4 regions of the Rhizobium sp. 01N447_2 genome follow, and region 1 is predicted to be linked to each of the others. Evidence: predicted binding sites of a transcription regulator. Region 1 holds the regulator's gene; each other region holds the start of a gene.
What was found. Region 1 encodes PhoB, which activates phosphate uptake and scavenging genes when phosphate is short. Its sites were predicted from a motif close to TGTCATNNANCTGTCAT; they were not measured.
Positions count from the first base shown of each region.

Region 2: the regulator PhoB is predicted to act here: its motif matches at 2,381-2,397, upstream of AC1ECN_RS10270 (alpha-D-ribose 1-methylphosphonate 5-triphosphate diphosphatase).
Region 3: the regulator PhoB is predicted to act here: its motif matches at 3,109-3,125, upstream of AC1ECN_RS00610 (YdcH family protein).
Region 4: the regulator PhoB is predicted to act here: its motif matches at 1,979-1,995, upstream of AC1ECN_RS04370 (DUF2794 domain-containing protein).

Region 1 is NZ_JBFTQY010000019.1:64,708-69,125, forward strand. It holds gene pstA (phosphate ABC transporter permease PstA) at 1-965, shown strand, start outside; gene pstB (phosphate ABC transporter ATP-binding protein PstB) at 981-1,796, shown strand; gene phoU (phosphate signaling complex protein PhoU) at 1,841-2,554, shown strand; gene phoB (phosphate regulon transcriptional regulator PhoB) at 2,687-3,370, shown strand; gene AC1ECN_RS16280 (GcrA family cell cycle regulator) at 3,953-4,418, opposite strand, start outside.
Region 2 is NZ_JBFTQY010000013.1:5,894-10,311, reverse strand. It holds gene purM (phosphoribosylformylglycinamidine cyclo-ligase) at 1-403, shown strand, start outside; gene purN (phosphoribosylglycinamide formyltransferase) at 400-1,071, shown strand; gene AC1ECN_RS10270 (alpha-D-ribose 1-methylphosphonate 5-triphosphate diphosphatase) at 1,154-2,323, opposite strand; gene AC1ECN_RS10265 (NUDIX domain-containing protein) at 2,502-3,095, opposite strand; gene AC1ECN_RS10260 (molybdopterin-containing oxidoreductase family protein) at 3,092-4,418, opposite strand, start outside.
Region 3 is NZ_JBFTQY010000001.1:128,693-133,110, forward strand. It holds gene AC1ECN_RS00590 (tetratricopeptide repeat protein) at 1-649, opposite strand, end outside; gene AC1ECN_RS00595 (thiamine phosphate synthase) at 660-1,313, opposite strand; gene AC1ECN_RS00600 (sulfite exporter TauE/SafE family protein) at 1,421-2,185, shown strand; gene AC1ECN_RS00605 (ArsR/SmtB family transcription factor) at 2,365-2,625, shown strand; gene AC1ECN_RS00610 (YdcH family protein) at 2,831-3,004, opposite strand; gene AC1ECN_RS00615 (YdcH family protein) at 3,232-3,435, shown strand; gene purE (5-(carboxyamino)imidazole ribonucleotide mutase) at 3,454-3,948, shown strand; gene AC1ECN_RS00625 (5-(carboxyamino)imidazole ribonucleotide synthase) at 3,945-4,418, shown strand, end outside.
Region 4 is NZ_JBFTQY010000004.1:158,699-163,116, forward strand. It holds gene AC1ECN_RS04360 (Bax inhibitor-1/YccA family protein) at 154-882, shown strand; gene AC1ECN_RS04365 (GNAT family N-acetyltransferase) at 991-1,548, shown strand; gene AC1ECN_RS04370 (DUF2794 domain-containing protein) at 1,555-1,956, opposite strand; gene AC1ECN_RS04375 (DUF1223 domain-containing protein) at 2,272-3,012, opposite strand; gene acnA (aconitate hydratase AcnA) at 3,247-4,418, opposite strand, start outside.

The DNA.
Region 1 (4,418 bases):
TGCGCGATGCATCCGCCATGCTGTCGAAGAGCGCGCCGATCCAGCTGCGCGATATGGTGATCGCCGATCCGTCGCTCATCGGCAAGACGGTCAACGTCACGGTGCTCGCCGACGCCAATGTCGACAGCGCCAGCAAGGGCCAGATTGACCTCTCGGTCGATGAGAAGAACCGCAAGGTCAACGACAAGCAGGTTGCCTGGATGAACGAGCTGAAGGCGAGCGGCGCTCTCCACAAGCAGTTCAACACCGGCCTCTTCGTCAACGGCAATTCCAGCCGTCCGGAGGCCGCAGGCCTGGGCGTCGCCCTGATCGGCTCGCTCTATCTGATGCTGATCGTCCTCGTGCTTGCTCTGCCGATCGGCGTCGCCGCCTCGATCTATCTCGAGGAGTTTGCGCCGAAGAACAAGCTGACGGATCTGATCGAGGTCAACATCAACAACCTCGCCGCGGTTCCTTCCATCGTCTACGGCCTGCTCGGTCTTTCCGTCTTCATCAACTTCATCGGCCTGCCGCGCTCGGCTTCGCTGGTCGGTGGTCTGGTGCTGACGCTGATGACCCTGCCGACGATCATCATCGCCACGCGTGCGGCTCTGCGCGCCGTGCCGCCGTCGATCCGCGCCGCAGCGCTCGGCCTCGGCGCTTCGAAGATGCAGATGGTGTTCCACCATGTTCTGCCGCTTGCCATGCCCGGCATCCTCACCGGCACGATCATCGGGCTGGCGCACGCGCTCGGCGAAACCGCGCCGCTGCTCCTCATCGGCATGGTCGCCTTCGTCGCCAACGCGCCGACGACACCGCTCGATCCCTCGACGGCTCTGCCCGTACAGGTCTATATGTGGGCCAACGAGGCCGAACGTGCCTTCGTTGAGCGTACTTCGGGTGCCATCATCGTCCTGCTCCTGTTCCTGATCGTCATGAACATGGGCGCCATCCTCTTGCGTCGTCGCTTCGAGCGCCGCTGGTAAACGGAGTTAAACATCATGAATATGTTGACGGAAGCTGCAGTTGAAAAGGCGCTGGATCGCAAGATGAGCAACGTCCCTTATAAGATGATCGGAAAGGAAGTCTCGGTTTACTACGGCGAGAAGCGCGCGCTTTTCGATGTGAACCTGAACGTCCGCGAAAACACGGTAACCGCCCTGATCGGCCCGTCCGGCTGCGGGAAGTCGACCTTCCTGCGGTGCCTCAACCGCATGAACGACACGATCGACGGCTGCCGCGTCACCGGCAAGATCACGCTTGATACCGACGATATCTATGATCCCGATATCGACGTCGTCGAGCTTCGCGCCCGGGTCGGCATGGTCTTCCAGAAGCCCAACCCGTTCCCGAAGACGATCTATGAAAACGTCTCCTACGGCCCGCGCATCCATGGCCTTGCCAAGTCGAAGGCCGACCTCGACCAGATCGTCGAGACCAGCCTGCAGCGCGCCGGCCTCTGGAACGAGGTCAAGGACCGCGTGCACGAGTCCGGCACCGGCCTGTCGGGCGGTCAGCAGCAGCGCCTCTGCATTGCGCGTGCCGTCGCCGTCAGCCCTGAAGTGATCCTGATGGACGAGCCCTGCTCGGCGCTCGACCCGATCGCCACCGCCAAGGTCGAGGAGTTGATCCACGAGCTGCGCGAGAACTACACGATCGTCATCGTCACCCACTCCATGCAGCAGGCCGCGCGCGTCTCGCAGCGCACCGCCATGTTCCACCTCGGCAATCTCGTCGAGGAGAACGACACCGACAAGATGTTCACCAATCCCGACGATCCGCGCACCCAGGACTACATCATGGGTCGCTTCGGCTGATTTTGGCGTCACCAAGCCTTTCCGTTATTCGAGGATAAAGCCCCATGGCATCGACACATATTTATTCTGCCTATGATGATGATCTGAAGTTCCTGTCCAGGCGGATTTCCGAAATGGGCGGCCTGGCCGAGCAGATGGTCGCCGAAGCCGTGCGGGCGCTGGTCAACGGCGATACCGCGCTGGCGCAGAAGGTCATCTCCGACGATGTGATCCTCGATCACGCCGAACGCGAAATCGGCGACAAGGCGATCGTCACCATCGCCCGCCGCCAGCCGATGGCCGCGGACCTGCGCGAAATCATGGGTTCGATCCGCATCGCCGCCGATCTCGAACGCGTCGGCGACCTTGGCAAGAACACCGCCAAGCGCGTCATCGCCGTCCAAAGCACCGGCGTTCCCCGCAAGCTCGCCCGCGGCCTCGAGCATCTGTCCGAGCTGGCGCTCGTCCAGCTCAAGGAAGTGCTCGATGTCTACACCAATCGTTCCGCCGACAAGGCGAATGCGATCCGCGAACGCGACAACGAGATCGACGCGATGTACACCTCGCTGTTCCGCGAGCTCCTGACCTACATGATGGAAGATCCGCGCAACATCACCAGCTGCACGCATCTTCTCTTCTGCGCCAAGAACATCGAGCGCATCGGCGACCACGCCACCAACATCGCCGAGACGATCTTTTACATGACGACAGGCGCGCAGCCGGAAGGCGACCGTCCGAAGGACGACAGCGCCAACACCGTCGGCGCGGTCACCGAATAACCGCCCACACCCGCCGCTTGCGTGCGCGCCCATCCGGGCGCGCAAGAGGTCGCAGCCAATTCTGATTTTGCGCAGGATGCATTGCTTAAATCACCCCCGGTTTAAGGATCATGCGCGAGGAGACCGACACGCATGATCCCGAGAGTTGCAGTTGTTGAAGACGAGGAAGCCCTCAGCGTGCTTCTTCGCTACAATCTCGAAGCGGAAGGCTTCGAGGTCGATACCATCCTTCGTGGCGACGAAGCCGAAATGCGACTTCAGGAGCGCACGCCCGATCTTCTCATCCTCGATTGGATGCTGCCTGGCGTCTCCGGCATCGAGCTCTGCCGGCGCCTGCGCATGCGGCCGGAAACCGAGCGCCTGCCGATCATCATGCTGACGGCGCGCGGCGAGGAGAGCGAGCGTGTCCGCGGATTGTCGACGGGCGCCGACGATTATGTCGTCAAGCCCTTCTCGACCCCCGAGCTCGTTGCCCGCGTCAAGGCGATGCTGCGCCGCGCCCGTCCCGAGGTGCTGTCGACGGTGCTGAAATGCGGTGACATCGAGCTCGACCGCGAGACCCATCGCGTCCATCGCAAGACCCGCGAAGTCCGCCTCGGCCCCACCGAATTCCGCCTGCTGGAATTCCTGATGTCGTCGCCAGGCCGGGTCTTCTCCCGCTCACAGCTTCTCGACGGCGTCTGGGGCCACGACATCTATGTCGACGAGCGCACCGTCGACGTCCATGTCGGCCGCCTGCGCAAGGCGCTGAATTTTTCCAACATGCAGGACGTCATCCGCACCGTCCGCGGCGCCGGTTATTCGATGGAAGCCTGAGGGCTTCCGTTCTGGTTGCTGACAAAGTCGCTCGTGCTAACGTCCTAACCTACCGGGGTCGAGCCACTCGTCTCGACCCGTCCTCCGGACCCCGTAGACGGGGCGAGGGGACGTGCTCTGCGAAAGGTTGGTGGGGACAGAGAGGGTTGCGGCACAATCTCTTCTCCCCTCGGGGAGAAGGTGCCGGCAGGCGGATGAGGGGGCCACACGGCACACTCTTTCCGTGATAACCTATCCCACATGCCGAACGGCTGCGCCCTGAACACGATCGAAACGACGCCAACGCGGTCGAAACCCGCATGGTGTTGTAAGAAAGACCGGCTTCCCTGGCCCCCCTCATCCGCCCTACGGGCACCTTCTCCCCGAGGGGAGAAGAGGGAATCGAGATGTTGCGGCATGTCACTTCGCCCCTTGAGAACCGAAGGAAAGGTCGAGACCCATGGCTCGACCCTGGTTGGTGGCGGCAGCCGGATGAGGGCAAGTCGGCGTTCTCAACGAACTGAACACCCAAGCGCTCCCATCCGCGCATAAAAAAACGGGCCACTCGGCCCGTTTTCTGCATTCTAACGATGGTCAGCCCGCTCAGCTGGCCCGCGCTGCCGCCCGGCGGCGTTCGTTCACCGGCTGGTAGGCAAGCTTCTGGTGATAGCTGCAATAGGGCGAATTGTCGGGGGATTCGCAGCCGCAGAAATGGAAGTCGTCCTTCAGCGGATCGCCGACCGGCCACTTGCAGGTGCGTTCGGTCAGTTCCGTCAGGCCGAGGCGGCGGGAAATCGGCACCACCACATTGCCTCTCGGCACGTATTCCATTTCCTCGATCGTTTCGATCTCGATCTCTTCCTTCAGCATCGTCGCGCCCTGCTGGCGGGTGACGGTGCGGGTGGTGATCCGAGAGGCGAAGTTCGGCGCGCGCGGCGCCGATGTATTGCGCTTCGGCGTTCGCGCCGCGGTGTTGGTGCCGCCGGCCTTGGCGCGGCCGGGAAGGCACAGCCGGTGCACTTTACCGATGACCGCGTTTCGGCTGACACCGCCAAGTTGTGCCGCGATC
Region 2 (4,418 bases), on a different contig from region 1:
CGAAGCTCTGCTCGAGCCGACCCGTATCTATGTGAAGCCGCTTCTGAAGGCGATCCGCGAGACCGGCGCCATCAAGGCGCTGGCGCACATCACCGGCGGCGGCTTCCCGGAAAATATTCCGCGCGTCCTGCCGAAGCACCTGGCGGCCGAGATCGATCTTGCCGCCGTCAAGGTGCCGCCGGTGTTTTCATGGCTCGCCAAGACGGGCGGCGTCGAATCCAAGGAAATGCTGCGCACTTTCAACTGCGGCGTCGGCATGATCGCCGTCGTTGCCGGCGAGAATGTCGCGACGGTTTCCGCTGCACTCGAAGCCGAGGGCGAGACTGTTATCACGCTCGGCCGCATGATCGCCCGCGACGAGGGCGCTGCCGGCACGGTCTACAAGGGCACGCTTGCCATATGAGCTCGCCGCGCAAACGCGCCGTCGTCTTCATATCAGGCAGCGGCTCCAACATGATGGCGCTGGTTGCGGCGGCAAAGGCATCCGACTATCCGGCTGAGATCGTCGGCGTGATCTCCGACAAGAAGGATGCCGGCGGCCTTGCCAAGGCCGCCGCCGAAGGCATCGCCACCTTCGCCTTCCCCCGCAAGGACTATGCCAGCAAGGACGCGCATGAGGCGGCGATCTTTTCGGCGCTCGATGAGCTTTCACCCGATATTCTCTGCCTAGCAGGCTACATGCGGCTGCTGACGGCGACCTTCATCCAGCGCTACGAAGGCCGAATGCTCAACATCCACCCTTCCCTGCTGCCGCTGTTTCCGGGCCTGCACACGCATCAGCGCGCGCTCGACGCCGGCATGCGGATCGCCGGCTGCACCGTGCATTTCGTCACCGAAGGCATGGACGAGGGACCGGTGATCGGCCAGGCGGCCGTACCGGTTCTTTCCGGCGACACGGCCGAAAGCCTTGCTGCACGTGTGCTGACCATCGAACACCAGATCTATCCGCAAGCCTTGCGGCTTTTCGCCGAAGGCCGGGTGACGATGGAAGGCGGCAGGGCCATGAGCACAGAGGCCTCAACCACCGTACCCAGGGCTCAACTCATTTCGCTGATCGGCGACCGCTCTTAGGCCGCTTGTTTTACGCAATTCCCGGCAAAAGCGCTTCGCGCTTTGCCTGGGAAAACCGCTTCGCACTTTTGCTGGAATTGCTCTAAGCCGCCAAAGCCCGCAAAGGATGCAGCGTGCCATCGCTGTAGACGAAGCGGCCGGCGCGGAACGTGGCGCGGATGCGATTGATATCGCCCGGCTCGACCACGACAAGATCGGCGCGCTGGCCGATGGCGATCTCGCCGCGATCCGACAAGCCGGCTGAACGGGCGGCATTGCCGGTCGCCATGGCAACGGCTGCCGGCAGGCCACCTTCCACCATGTCGGCAAGCTTGAAGATGCCGGGCACGAAGGCAGCCGGATGATAATCGGCGGCGATGACGCTCAGCAGGCCGGCCCTTGCAGCATCGAGCGCGCTGAGATTGCCCGACATCGACTGGCCACGCAGTGCGTTCGGCGCGCCCATCAGCGTCCAGAGGCCACGACGGCGCGCCTCCTCCGCCGCAGGTGCGGTGACCGGAAACTCGCTGATGGTGACGCCGAGATCGTGCATTTCGGCGACTTTTTCGACGCTGTCATCGTCATGCGAGGCAAGCGACAGCTTATGCTTCAGCGACAGCGCGACGATCTCCTTCAGCTTGGCCTCGATGTCAGGATTGCTGCGCATGGCGATGCGCTTGGCAACGATCTCCGCCGCCATTTCCTCGGAGACGGCGCGACGCTCGGAGATGCTCAAGATGTAGCTTTGCAAGTTGTTGTATTGGCCCTGGCCCGGCGTGTGGTCGGTGAGCGAAACCATGTCGATCTGATCGGCATTCAGCAGGCGCTCGAGTGCCGGGGCTGCAGCGACATTGGTGATTTCYTAGCGGGCGTGGACGCGGTGGTCGATCAACAGATCGTCACGCAGGCGGTTGATGCCCTCGATCACCGCTGATGTCGTCTCCAGCGAGCGGACGTGGCTGTAGACGCTTTCGGTCGCGAAGGAGACGGCGGCAAACGCGGTCGTGACACCGGCGGCGGCAAGCTTCTTGTCCAGTTCGTGGATGCCGAAATCGATCGGCATCGTCGCGTTCGGCCGTGGGGCGATCTCGCGCTCGATCATGTCACCGTGGAGATCGACTAATCCGGGCATCAGCAGCCGCCCGCCGCCATCGATGGCAGCACCGGCGACCGGCTCCGGCCCGATCTCGGCGATGACCCCATCCTCAACACGCACGGAACCTTCCCTCACCACCTCGTTTGGGAGAACGAGGGTGAAATTGCTGAGCCACATGGGCTTTCTCCTGACCGCATCCGATGATTGACAAACCGCAGCGGATAGAACCGCTTCGTGACAGTCGTATGAAATTTCGCGCCTTATCATCTTAAAGCGGAAACTTGCGCTTTGGAAATGATCCGATGCGCTCGCCCCGCAGTTTCACCGGTCCCTCGATCCCGCGAAATGATCGCGATCAGGCCGTCAGCCTTGCCCTGTTCAACGCGGCCCATTGCAGAAGCACGATCGTTTTGACGTCGAAGATCTCGCCGGTTTCGATCATCGCCGCCGCCTCGTCGAGCGGGATTTCGAGGACCTCGATATCCTCGTGCTCCTCGTCCAGGCCGCCGCCTTCCGCCACGCGGTCGGCGATGTCGACGACGGCTGTGAAGAAGTGGACCACTTCGGTGACGGCACCCGGTGAGGTGTAGGATTTGAAGAGGAAGCGCGCATCGCGTAGGCGATAGCCGGTCTCCTCCATCGCCTCGCGACGGATCGCCGCTTCGGGATGGTCATCGTCGAGAAGGCCGGCCGGCACCTCGATTATCCAGCTGGGATCGCCGTTGAGATGAACGGCGAGGCGGAATTGGCGGACGAGAACGACGAGGTCGCGCCTGGGATCGTAAAGCAGGATGCAGGCGGCCGGCGTTCGGTGATAGACCTCCCGTTTCAACCGCTGGGTTGCGCCCTTGCTGTCGATATAGTCGAGCAGGTAGCTGCTCAACCGCGTCCACCCATTCGACAGCGTGTCTTCGCTGACGATCTTCACACGTGATTTCAGCTGCATCATGCTGCGTCCCTGCGAAGCCAGACCTTGTTGTCGTGTACGGCTGCCCCGCCATAGGGCGCGACAGGGTCGGCGCCGGTCAAGACGTTGATGCCCTCGCCGTCGACATGCGCCTTGTTCGGCCAGAGGCCTTCGGCGATCAGCACGCCGGATTTGACTTCGGTGGTGATGCGGGCGTGGAGGCGCAGATCGCCGCGGCTGTTGCCAATGCGGACGAGATCGCCATGGGCGATGCCGTTGGCTTCGGCGTCGGCCGGATTGACCATCACTTCAGGGCGGCCTTCCTTCTGGCGAGAGGTCTTGGTCTCGGAGAAACTCGAATTCAGGAAGTTGCGCGCCGGCGAGGTGGCAAGCCGGAAGGGATGCTCGGGATCGGCGACTTCGATGACATCGACCTGATCAGGGAAGGCCGGAAGCGCGGCATGCGGACCGAGCGCGCCGATAGAAGCCGGGGGCTTGTTGGGCGCCGGCTGATCGATCCAGTCCGGGCGGAAATGAAACTTGCCATCCGGATGGGCAAAGCCATTCAGATAATGCGCCTCCTCGAAAGCGGGCTGACGATCGAACCATTTGTGTTCGAGGAAATGGTCGTAATCCGGCAGGCCGCTCGATTCCAGGATGCGGTCGACCATCTCCCGGGCGGTGAAGCCGAAGCCGGAGCGATCGGCGACGCCGAGGCGTTTTGCCAGTTCCTCGATGACGAAGAGATTGGTGCGCACGGTTGACGGCGGCTCGACCAGCTTCGGCCCCAGCAGGATATGGTTCTGGCCGCCGGCCCGATAGATATCGTCATGTTCGACGAACATCGTTGCCGGGATGACGATATCGGCGATCTCGGCCGTTTCGGTCATGAACTGCTCGTGCACGGCAACGAAGAGGTCGTTGCGGGCAAAGCCGCGTCTGACGAGGCGCTGCTCGGGGGCGATGTTTGCAGGATTGGTGTTCTGGATCAGCATCGCCGTCACCGGGCCTCGATGGCGCAGCGCGACCGCATCGCCGATCAGCACGCGGCCGATCTGCGACTGGTCGAGCATGCGAATATCGGCATCCTTCATCGACCGGCCGGTCAGTTCGGCGCTGTTCATGCGGAAGATATCGCTGTTCGAATGGAAGGCGCCGCCGCCCTCATATTGCCAGGAGCCCAGCACGGTGGCGATCGAGGCGGCCGCATGCATGGCGACCGCGCCGTTGCGCTGGCGGGTGAAGCCATAGCCCAGGCGGAAAAAGGTCTTCTTCGTCGTGCCGACAAGGCTGGCGAAGGCTTCGATCTCCTCGACCGAAAGGCCGGTGATGGCAGCGGCCCATTGCGGCGTCTTGGTTTTCAGA
Region 3 (4,418 bases), on a different contig from region 1:
CCGATTTCTCGTAGAACGGCAGCGCGAGCTTCAGTCCCTTCTCGCCGGGATTGTCGGCGATGAGAAGCTGCGCCCAGTTGAATTCCGCCGAAGGATTGCCGCCCTCGGCCGCCTTGCGCATGTAGTCGTCGGCCTTGACCTTGTCACGCGGCACGCCCTCGCCTTCCATCAGGATCAGCGCATATTTGAACATTGCCGCCGCATCGCCGCCTTCGGCCGCCTTGCCGTACCAGAAGGCAGCGTTCTTCACGTCCTTCTTGACGCCGAGACCCTGCGAGAGGATTTCGCCGATCAGCGTCTGCGCCGCCGGATCGCCGAGCTGGGCGCGCGGCAGCGCCTTGTCCATTGCCGTCAGGTAGTAACCGCGCTGGAAGGCGCCGTAAGCTTCGTCGATCGGCCCCTTGTAATCCTTCTCCGGCGGCAGATCCGGCAACTTCGCGCCCATGCGGTCGAACACACCGACGCCATCGGAGGGCCCCACGTCCGGGCCGGAGGGCCGGTCGGTGCGGAAGGTCGAAGCCGGCCCCGTTCCCGGCTGGCTGATGACGCTGTCCGGCGCCTGCGCCAAGGCGACATTCGGCCCGGCCGCAACGAGGGCGGCCATGCTGGCAAGAATATATTTCAAAAGGCGGGCGGGCGGGATCGGCATGAGCGCGATTTCAATCCTCAAACCGTGGCGCTTTTTCGTCAAGCAACGCATTGATTTCGGCAACGACTGACGGCGCCCGGGCGGGCTCGCCGAAGACCGCCAGCCGCAGCGCCACGAACTCCGCTCCAGTTTCGGCGACGGCGAGTGCCGAGGCCGGATCAGTGCCGCCCATGACGATGCAGGGAATCTCGATCATCGAGGCCCACCATTCGCCGAGCGCAAGGTTCTTCGGATGCGCCTCCGGCTTGATATCGCCGTCGAGCTTGCCGAAGAAGATATAGTCCGGCCTGACTTCGCCGATCTCCAGCGCATGGTGCCGGTCGGTCGCGTTGCCACCGCCGACGATCAGCTTCGGCGCATGTTTATCGATCGCTTCCGAAAGCGCCTCTGCATTGCTGGAAAGGTGCAGGCCATCGGCCTTGGCCCGGCCGGCGACACGGCTGTCACCTGCAATCAGCGCGGCTGCTCCAGCATTCTGGATCAGCGGCACCAGCTTTTCGGCATGTTTCTGGAAGGTGCCGTCGTCGAGCCCGTATTGCGGCACGATCACCGAGGCGACATCGCCGCCCTTCAGCGCATCGGCGACGATCTTTGCCTGTTCGTCGGCATCGGCGATATCAGGCACGATGAGCACAAGGCGGCAGCGATTTTCCGGTTCGGTCATGAGGTCTTTCCGTTTCCGGCGAATTCCCCTTCGAAATGAGAGATCCGCACTCGTTTTGTGTGAGTAGTTCCGTTAGACGAGGCTTGCAAGAGGAGGACGTCGAAAGCATGCCGCAGGATTTGTCATTCTACTACGCCGCCGTGCCCGCCGTTCTGCTGGTGGGCCTCGCAAAGGGTGGCATGGGCGACGCTTTGTCGCTGATCGGCCTGCCCTTCCTCGCCCTCGTCGTCTCACCGGTCGAGGCGGCGGCCATCCTGCTGCCGATCCTGGTCTTCATGGACATGATCTCGCTCGTCATCTGGCGCAAACATGGCGACTGGGCGACGTTGAAGATCATGCTGCCTGGCGCCATCTTCGGCATCGCGCTGGGCTGGGCGACCTCGGCCCTGGTTCCGGGCAACATGCTGCGCATCGTCATCGGCGCGGTGACCATCCTCTTTTGCCTGCGCTATTTCTGGAACAATTTCGGCCCGGGCGCCGGCAAGGTGATCCCGCCGCGCGGCCAGCGACCGGTGGTCGCCAGCCTCTGGGGGACATTTTCCGGTTACGGCAGCTTCGTTGCTCATGCCGGCGGTGCGCCCTTCCAGATCTATGCCCTGCCGCTCAAATTGCAGCCACGCGAATATACCGGCACCAGCGTGCGCTTCTTTGCGATCCTCAACGCCATCAAGCTGATCCCCTATTTCGCGCTCGGCCAGCTCGACACCCAGAATCTTGCGACCTCCGCGACGCTTCTACCCTTTGCCCCGCTCGCCACCATTGCCGGCGCCTGGTGCGTGCGCCGCATGAAGCCACAGATCTTCTATCCCTTCATGTATGCGATGGCGCTGATCGCCGCCTTCCTGATCGTGCGCGAGGGCCTTGGCTGGTAGAAACCGCTAAAGCATGTCGCGCAAAACTGTGCAGCGGTTTTGCGATAACGACATGCGTAAAAACAAAGACCTAAAGCGCGACGAGCGAATCTGAAGGTTCGCGACGCGCTTTAGACCGTGGCACGCTGCAATGCACAATTTCCTTGCTGGCGCGGCCGGTTTGACGTAGCGTTCCCGTCATGTCGAACACGGACCCTTTCTCTGCGATTGCCGATCCGAACCGGCGGTTTCTGCTGGAGGAATTGCGTCGCGCGCCACGGACGGTCAATGAGCTCGCCGAAGGCCTGCCGATCAGTCGCCCCGCTGTCTCGCAACACTTGAAGGCGCTGCTCGACAGCAATCTCGTCTCCGTGACCTCAGAAGGCACCAAACGTATCTACACGGTCAATAACCGCGGCTTCGACAAGCTCAATTTGTGGCTGGATCAGTTCTGGGCCTGATGCAGGTTCCCATAAGATCAACGGATACCATGCAAATCATATGAACGCCATGTGAGACGTGGCGACCCAAAAGCGCCAGCCGCGATGCCGGATGCATCGGACTGGCGCAAATCTGGTGTCAAATCACCGGTTCTTGCTAATTCTTGGCGGAATGGATGGATTTACCTTGTTGCGCAAGATGATCGCCCGGCGACCCTTGGGAAGATTAGTGGACGGATGACTTAAGACGCTGAATCTCGTCCTTGATGCGCAGCTTCCGGCGCTTGCATTCGGCAAGTTCCGTATCGGAAATAGAGGGAGATGTTCTGAGCGCGTGCAACTCCTCCTCGAGAGCAACATGCTTTTTCTGGAGTGACTCAAGATGAGCTTGAACAGTCATATGACCCTTCCTTCCTCTTACCCTCCCCGGCCAACATCGTCGGGGATCAAGGTGTCAACGGCCGGACTGTGACATATTTTTGAAGGCTTGTCGAAGGCCAAAAGATGAAGACTGGATGGCAATTTCATGATCAAGACTAACTAGCCGTTACCTGTATTTGGTGATAGGAGCTTGCGGAAATCATCGCCAGATCGGACAAGGTCCAGGGACGGTAACGGGGAATGCATATGGCCGATCAGGAACAGGCGGAAATCAGGCTCACGGTGGCGCGTCTGCGTCAGGAGCACGAGGATTTCGATGCCGCGATCAACGCCATGATCCAGACCGGATGCGATGCTCTGCGAATCCAGCGCATGAAAAAGAAAAAACTTGTCATCAAGGACAGGCTCTCCAAGCTGGAAGATCAGATCATCCCTGACATCATCGCCTGAGAGGGAATAGCAGCAACGATGACAGACAGACCACCCGTCGCCATCATCATGGGCAGCCAGTCCGACTGTGAGACCATGAAAAACGCCGCCGACACGCTGGAGGCGCTGGAAATTCCCTATGACGCGCGCATAATTTCGGCGCACCGCACAGTGGACCGGCTGGTCAATTTCGCCAAGGGCGCACGCGCGGAGGGCTTCAAGGTCATCATCGCCGGCGCCGGCGGCGCCGCCCACCTGCCGGGCATGACCGCCGCGATGACACCGCTGCCGGTTTTCGGCGTGCCGGTCCAGTCGAAAGCCCTGTCCGGCCAGGACAGTCTTCTTTCCATCGTGCAGATGCCGGCCGGTATTCCTGTGGGCACGCTTGCCATCGGCAAGGCCGGCGCGGTCAACGCCGCGCTTCTCGCCGCCGCCGTGCTTGCCCTTTCCGACGAAGAAATCGCCGACCGGCTCGACGAATGGCGCGAGCGCCAGAGTGCTGCCGTCGCCGAATACCCGATGGACGACCTATGACGGCAAGAACGATCGGCATTATCGGCGGCGGCCAGCTCGGCCGCATGCTGGCCATCGCCGCCGCCCGGTTGAATTTTCGCACGATCATTCTCGAGCCGCAGCCGGACTGCCCGGCCGCTCAGCTCGCCAACCGGCAGATTACCGCCGCCTATGACGATCCGTCGGCACTGGCCGAACTCGCCGATATCTGCGACGTCGTCACCTACGAATTCGAGAACGTGCCCGTCGCAGCCGCCGAAAGACTCTCGGCGAGCGTGCCCGTCTTTCCGCCGCCGAAGGCGCTGGAAGCCGCCCAGGACCGCCTCGTCGAAAAGCGCTTTCTCAATGACTGCGGCATATCAACCGCCCGCTTCCACGCGATCGACAGCCAGGCCGATCTTGAGACGGCACTTAAGGATTTCGGCGGCCAGGGCGTGCTGAAGACCCGCCGTCTCGGTTATGACGGCAAGGGCCAGAAGGTTTTCCGCTCG
Region 4 (4,418 bases), on a different contig from region 1:
CTTACGGCGATTTAACCGATCGAGCCTTTGCAAGCCTCTTGTTTGCAAAGGGCGAAAGCCTCATATTATCCGCAGGCATGCTGGAGCTCCGCAGCGGCGCCCGGGTCGAAAACCCCGACACCGTATTTCCATCGGAGCTTGTAAGAGGAAACTATGGCTGATCTTCGTAACTATCAAAGCCGCGCTCAGACCGGCGAGATGATTGATCAAGGCCTGCGCGCTTATATGCTCAAGGTCTACAACCTGATGGCGCTGGGTCTGGCGATCACCGGTGTGGCCGCATATCTGTCGTTCCAATTCGCCTTCGCCAATGGCGAGCTGACCGCTTTCGGTCAGGCGATCTATGTGAGCCCGCTGAAGTGGGTGGTCATTCTGGCGCCGCTGGCTCTGGTGTTCTTCCTGAGCTTCCGGATCAATACGATGACGGTGGCCGCCGCTCAGACGACCTTTGCGGTCTATGCCGCGCTCGTCGGCCTGTCGCTCTCATCGATCTTCCTGATCTACACGGGTCAGAGCGTCGTTCAGACCTTCTTCGTCACCGCCGCCTCCTTTGGCGCGCTGTCGCTTTACGGCTACACGACGAAGCGTAATCTGTCGGCGATGGGTTCGTTCCTGATGATGGGTCTTTTCGGCTTGATCATCGCCTCGATCGTCAACATCTTCCTGGCGTCGTCTGCCGTGCAGTTCGCCATCTCGGTGCTCGGCGTCCTGATCTTCGCAGGCCTCACCGCCTACGATACCCAGCGGATCAAGGAATTGTACCTGGAAGCCGATGACGTTGCCGTGGCTGGTCGCAAGGCGATCATGGGTGCGCTGACGCTCTATCTCGACTTCATCAACCTCTTCATGTTCCTGCTGCAGTTCATGGGCAACCGTAAATAAGCAGGACCGACTGATCGAAAAGGCGGCTTCGGCCGCCTTTTTTGTTGCGCAGGCTTTCGCGGGATGGTTTTAGGAAGACACATCCTCGCCAACGGACCTGCCGCCAAAATGTCCTTCCTCCTGCGCGACGCCACACAAGCCGATATTCCCGCCATTGCCGATATCTATCGCGAATCCGTCCTGAACGGCGTCGCGAGCTATGAGATCGTGCCGCCCTCCGAGGCCGAGATGGCGTTGCGTTTTTCGGCGATCGTCGGCCAGCAATATCCCTATATTGCCGCAACCGATGCGGATGGAACTCTGCTCGGCTACGCCTATGCCTCGGCCTTCCGCACGCGTCCTGCCTATCGCTGGCTGGTCGAGGATTCGATTTATCTGGCGCCGCAAGCCCGCGGCCGCGGTATCGGCAAGGCGCTGCTCGCCGAACTGATCATCCGTTGCACCACCCTCGGCTTTCGGCAGATGGCAGCTGTCATCGGCGGCGCCAGCCCCGCCTCGATCGCGCTCCATCGCACGGCCGGCTTCGAGGAGGTTGGTCTGATGAAGGGCACCGGCTACAAGCACGGCCGCTGGCTGGATACGATGTTCATGCAGCGCGCCCTCGGTGAGGGTATGAGCACAGATCCGGACCCGTCGACCTATCCCGGCACGCTGTTTAACGGCTGATGCGGCTTACTTGTCGACGAGCTTCAGGGCCTTGTCGAAGACCTTCAGCACCTGGTTCAGCTCGTGACCGCGCTTCAGGATCGTGCCGTTGACGCTGATCACGCAATAGGCGCCCTGCTTGGCGGCGAGCTTCGGGTTTTTTTCGATGCGGAAGAGCGGCATTTCGCCGGAACGCTTGAAAACGGAAAAGACCGCCCTGTCCTTCAGGTGATCGATGGCGTAGTCGCGCCATTCACCATCACCGACCATCCGACCGTAGATCCAGAGGATCGCGTCCAGTTCGCGCCGGTGGAAGGTCACCGGAAGCGGGTCCTTGCTTTGCTTGTATTCCCTGAGATCGACGACGACTGAGGAACTGTGGTCGACGGAACGGCTTTCGCCGTGTCGCAAATCCGGCTGATCTGTCATCAGTCTCACAAGGCCTCCACATGTGACAGGAGGGTGACAGTTTGCCCGAGCCGCCGCAAATTGCAAGAGTGCCGGCTGTCACATTCAGCCGCACTACAGCGCCGCGCGTCTCTCGGGCAAGGGCGCTGGGCAGGCCAACGCTTTCTCCGCAGCGCCGCATTTCAGTCAAAACAGCGCCTCATTTGCAGGAGATTTATGAGCTCCAGTTTGGCGCCAGCGCGCCAAAGGGCCCGGCGGAGCGTATCGACCTTAACCCCAGCCCCGAATACGCTCGGCCGGGCCGCCCCAGCATTTCATCCGCAGCCGGATGAAATTTCAGATATTTTTGCCAGCCATCACCACGGTCGCGCCAAGGATCGCAGCCGGATCGCCGTCTGCGGTTGCCGATTGAAGAAGAATCGCGCAGCCCTCGAGCTGCGGCCGTTGCAGCACGCTAGCCGGCAGCGTCAGACTGGTCGCCTTGCCGTCCCACATGCCGACGGTTTCGACATTGGTGACGCTGTGGAGATAGGAGATCTTCTGGCCGCTGTTCTCGCCCTTTTCGACGTCGATGGTCTTTTCCTTGTCGAAATAGACCATCACGACATTGGCTTTGCCCTGTCCCGCGCCGATCTTGATCTCCAGCTCATCGCCGCGCATCGCGGCACTGATCGGAACGGTCAGCCCATTGCCTTCGCTGCTATAGGTGTTGATCTGGCTGTTGATGCCATTGAGATCGGCGCCAGCCAGATGGCCGCGTCCATTGACGATCGCCTGCGGCGTGTAGACGTTGCTGCGGCCCATTGTCTTGGCATAGCCATACTGCCGCTCGGTATTTTCCTTGGAACTCAGCGTATCGGCCCAACCGAGATAGTTCCAGTAATCGACATGATAGGCGAGCGCGATGACATCGCCCTGGTTCACCAGCTTGCGGAAAGCGGCATCAGCAGGAGGACAGGAGGAGCAGCCCTGCGCCGTGAAGAGTTCGACGACACCTTTCGGTGTGCCGTCTTCGGCCTGCAACGGGCCTGAGAGAACAACGCCGGCGATCAGCGGAATCAAAAAACGGGGGGACATTCACCTGCACCTCTTTTTCAGCGCCGACGGCATGTTGGAACCGGAGGCCCTGACATATGAACGTACGAATAATCCTTCCGGGTCCAAACGAAAAGTCACGAACGGGTGAGACGTAGCTAGACGGGAACTTGCGTAAAACAAATCATCGTGAGCCCCGTTTAAAGACTGTCGCCGCAAAGAAAAACCGCCGGAAACTGCTCTCCGGCGGCCATTATCATGTGAGTGTCTTAAAAATCAGGCAGCGAGGTCGCGCAGAACCGTCTGCAGGATGCCGCCATTGTTGAGGTAGACTACCTCGTCGAGCGTATCGACGCGCGACAGCAGCGGAACCTCCTTCACGGTGCCGTCGCCATAGGTGATCCTGGCGATCTTCTTCTCGCGTGGCTTGATCTTTTCCAGACCTTCGATGGTGACGAGTTCGTCGCCCTTGAGGCCGAGGCTCTGCCAGGTCGTGCCCTCTTCGAAGACGAAGGGGATGATGCCCATGCCGACCAGGTTCGAGCGATGGATGCGCTCGAAGGATTGGGCGACCACCGCCTTGACGCCGAGCAGGTTGGTGCCCTTGGCAGCCCAGTCGCGGGAGGAGCCATTGCCATATTCGACACCGGCGAAGATGACGAGCGGCACGCCTTCCTGCTTGTACTGCATCGCGGCGTCGTAGATCGAGGTCTCTTCCTTCGACGGGTAATGGATGGTGTAGCCACCTTCCTTGCCGTTCGGGCCGAGCATGTGGTTGCGGATGCGGATATTGGCGAAGGTGCCGCGCATCATCACTTCATGGTTGCCGCGGCGCGTGCCGTACTGGTTGAAGTCGGCAACGGCGACGTCGTGGTCGATGAGGTAGGCGCCGGCCGGCGATGCCGCCTTGATCGAACCGGCGGGCGAGATGTGGTCGGTGGTGATCTTGTCGCCGAACAGGCCGAGGACGCGGGCGCCCTTGATGTCGGAAACGCCGCTGCCCTTCTTGCCCATGCCGACGAAGTAGGGCGGGTTCTGCACATAGGTCGAATTGTCGTCCCAGGCATAGGTCTGGCCCGGCGGGATCTGAACGGCCTGCCAGTTGACGTCGCCCTTGAAGACGTCGGCATACTTGCTTTCGTAAAGCTCGCGGGTCACGTATTTCAGGATGAATTCCTGAACTTCCTTCGAGGTCGGCCAGATGTCCTTGAGATAAACCGGGTTGCCGCTCTGGTCCTCGCCGATCGGCTCCTTGGTCAGATCCGTCTGCACCGTGCCGGCAAGCGCATAAGCGACGACCAGCGGCGGGGATGCGAGATAGTTCGCCTGCACGTCGGGCGAGATGCGGCCTTCGAAGTTGCGGTTGCCGGAGAGAACGCCGGAAACGATAAGGCCCTTGTCGTTGATCGTCTTCGAGATCGGCGCCGGCAGCGGGCCGGAATTACCGA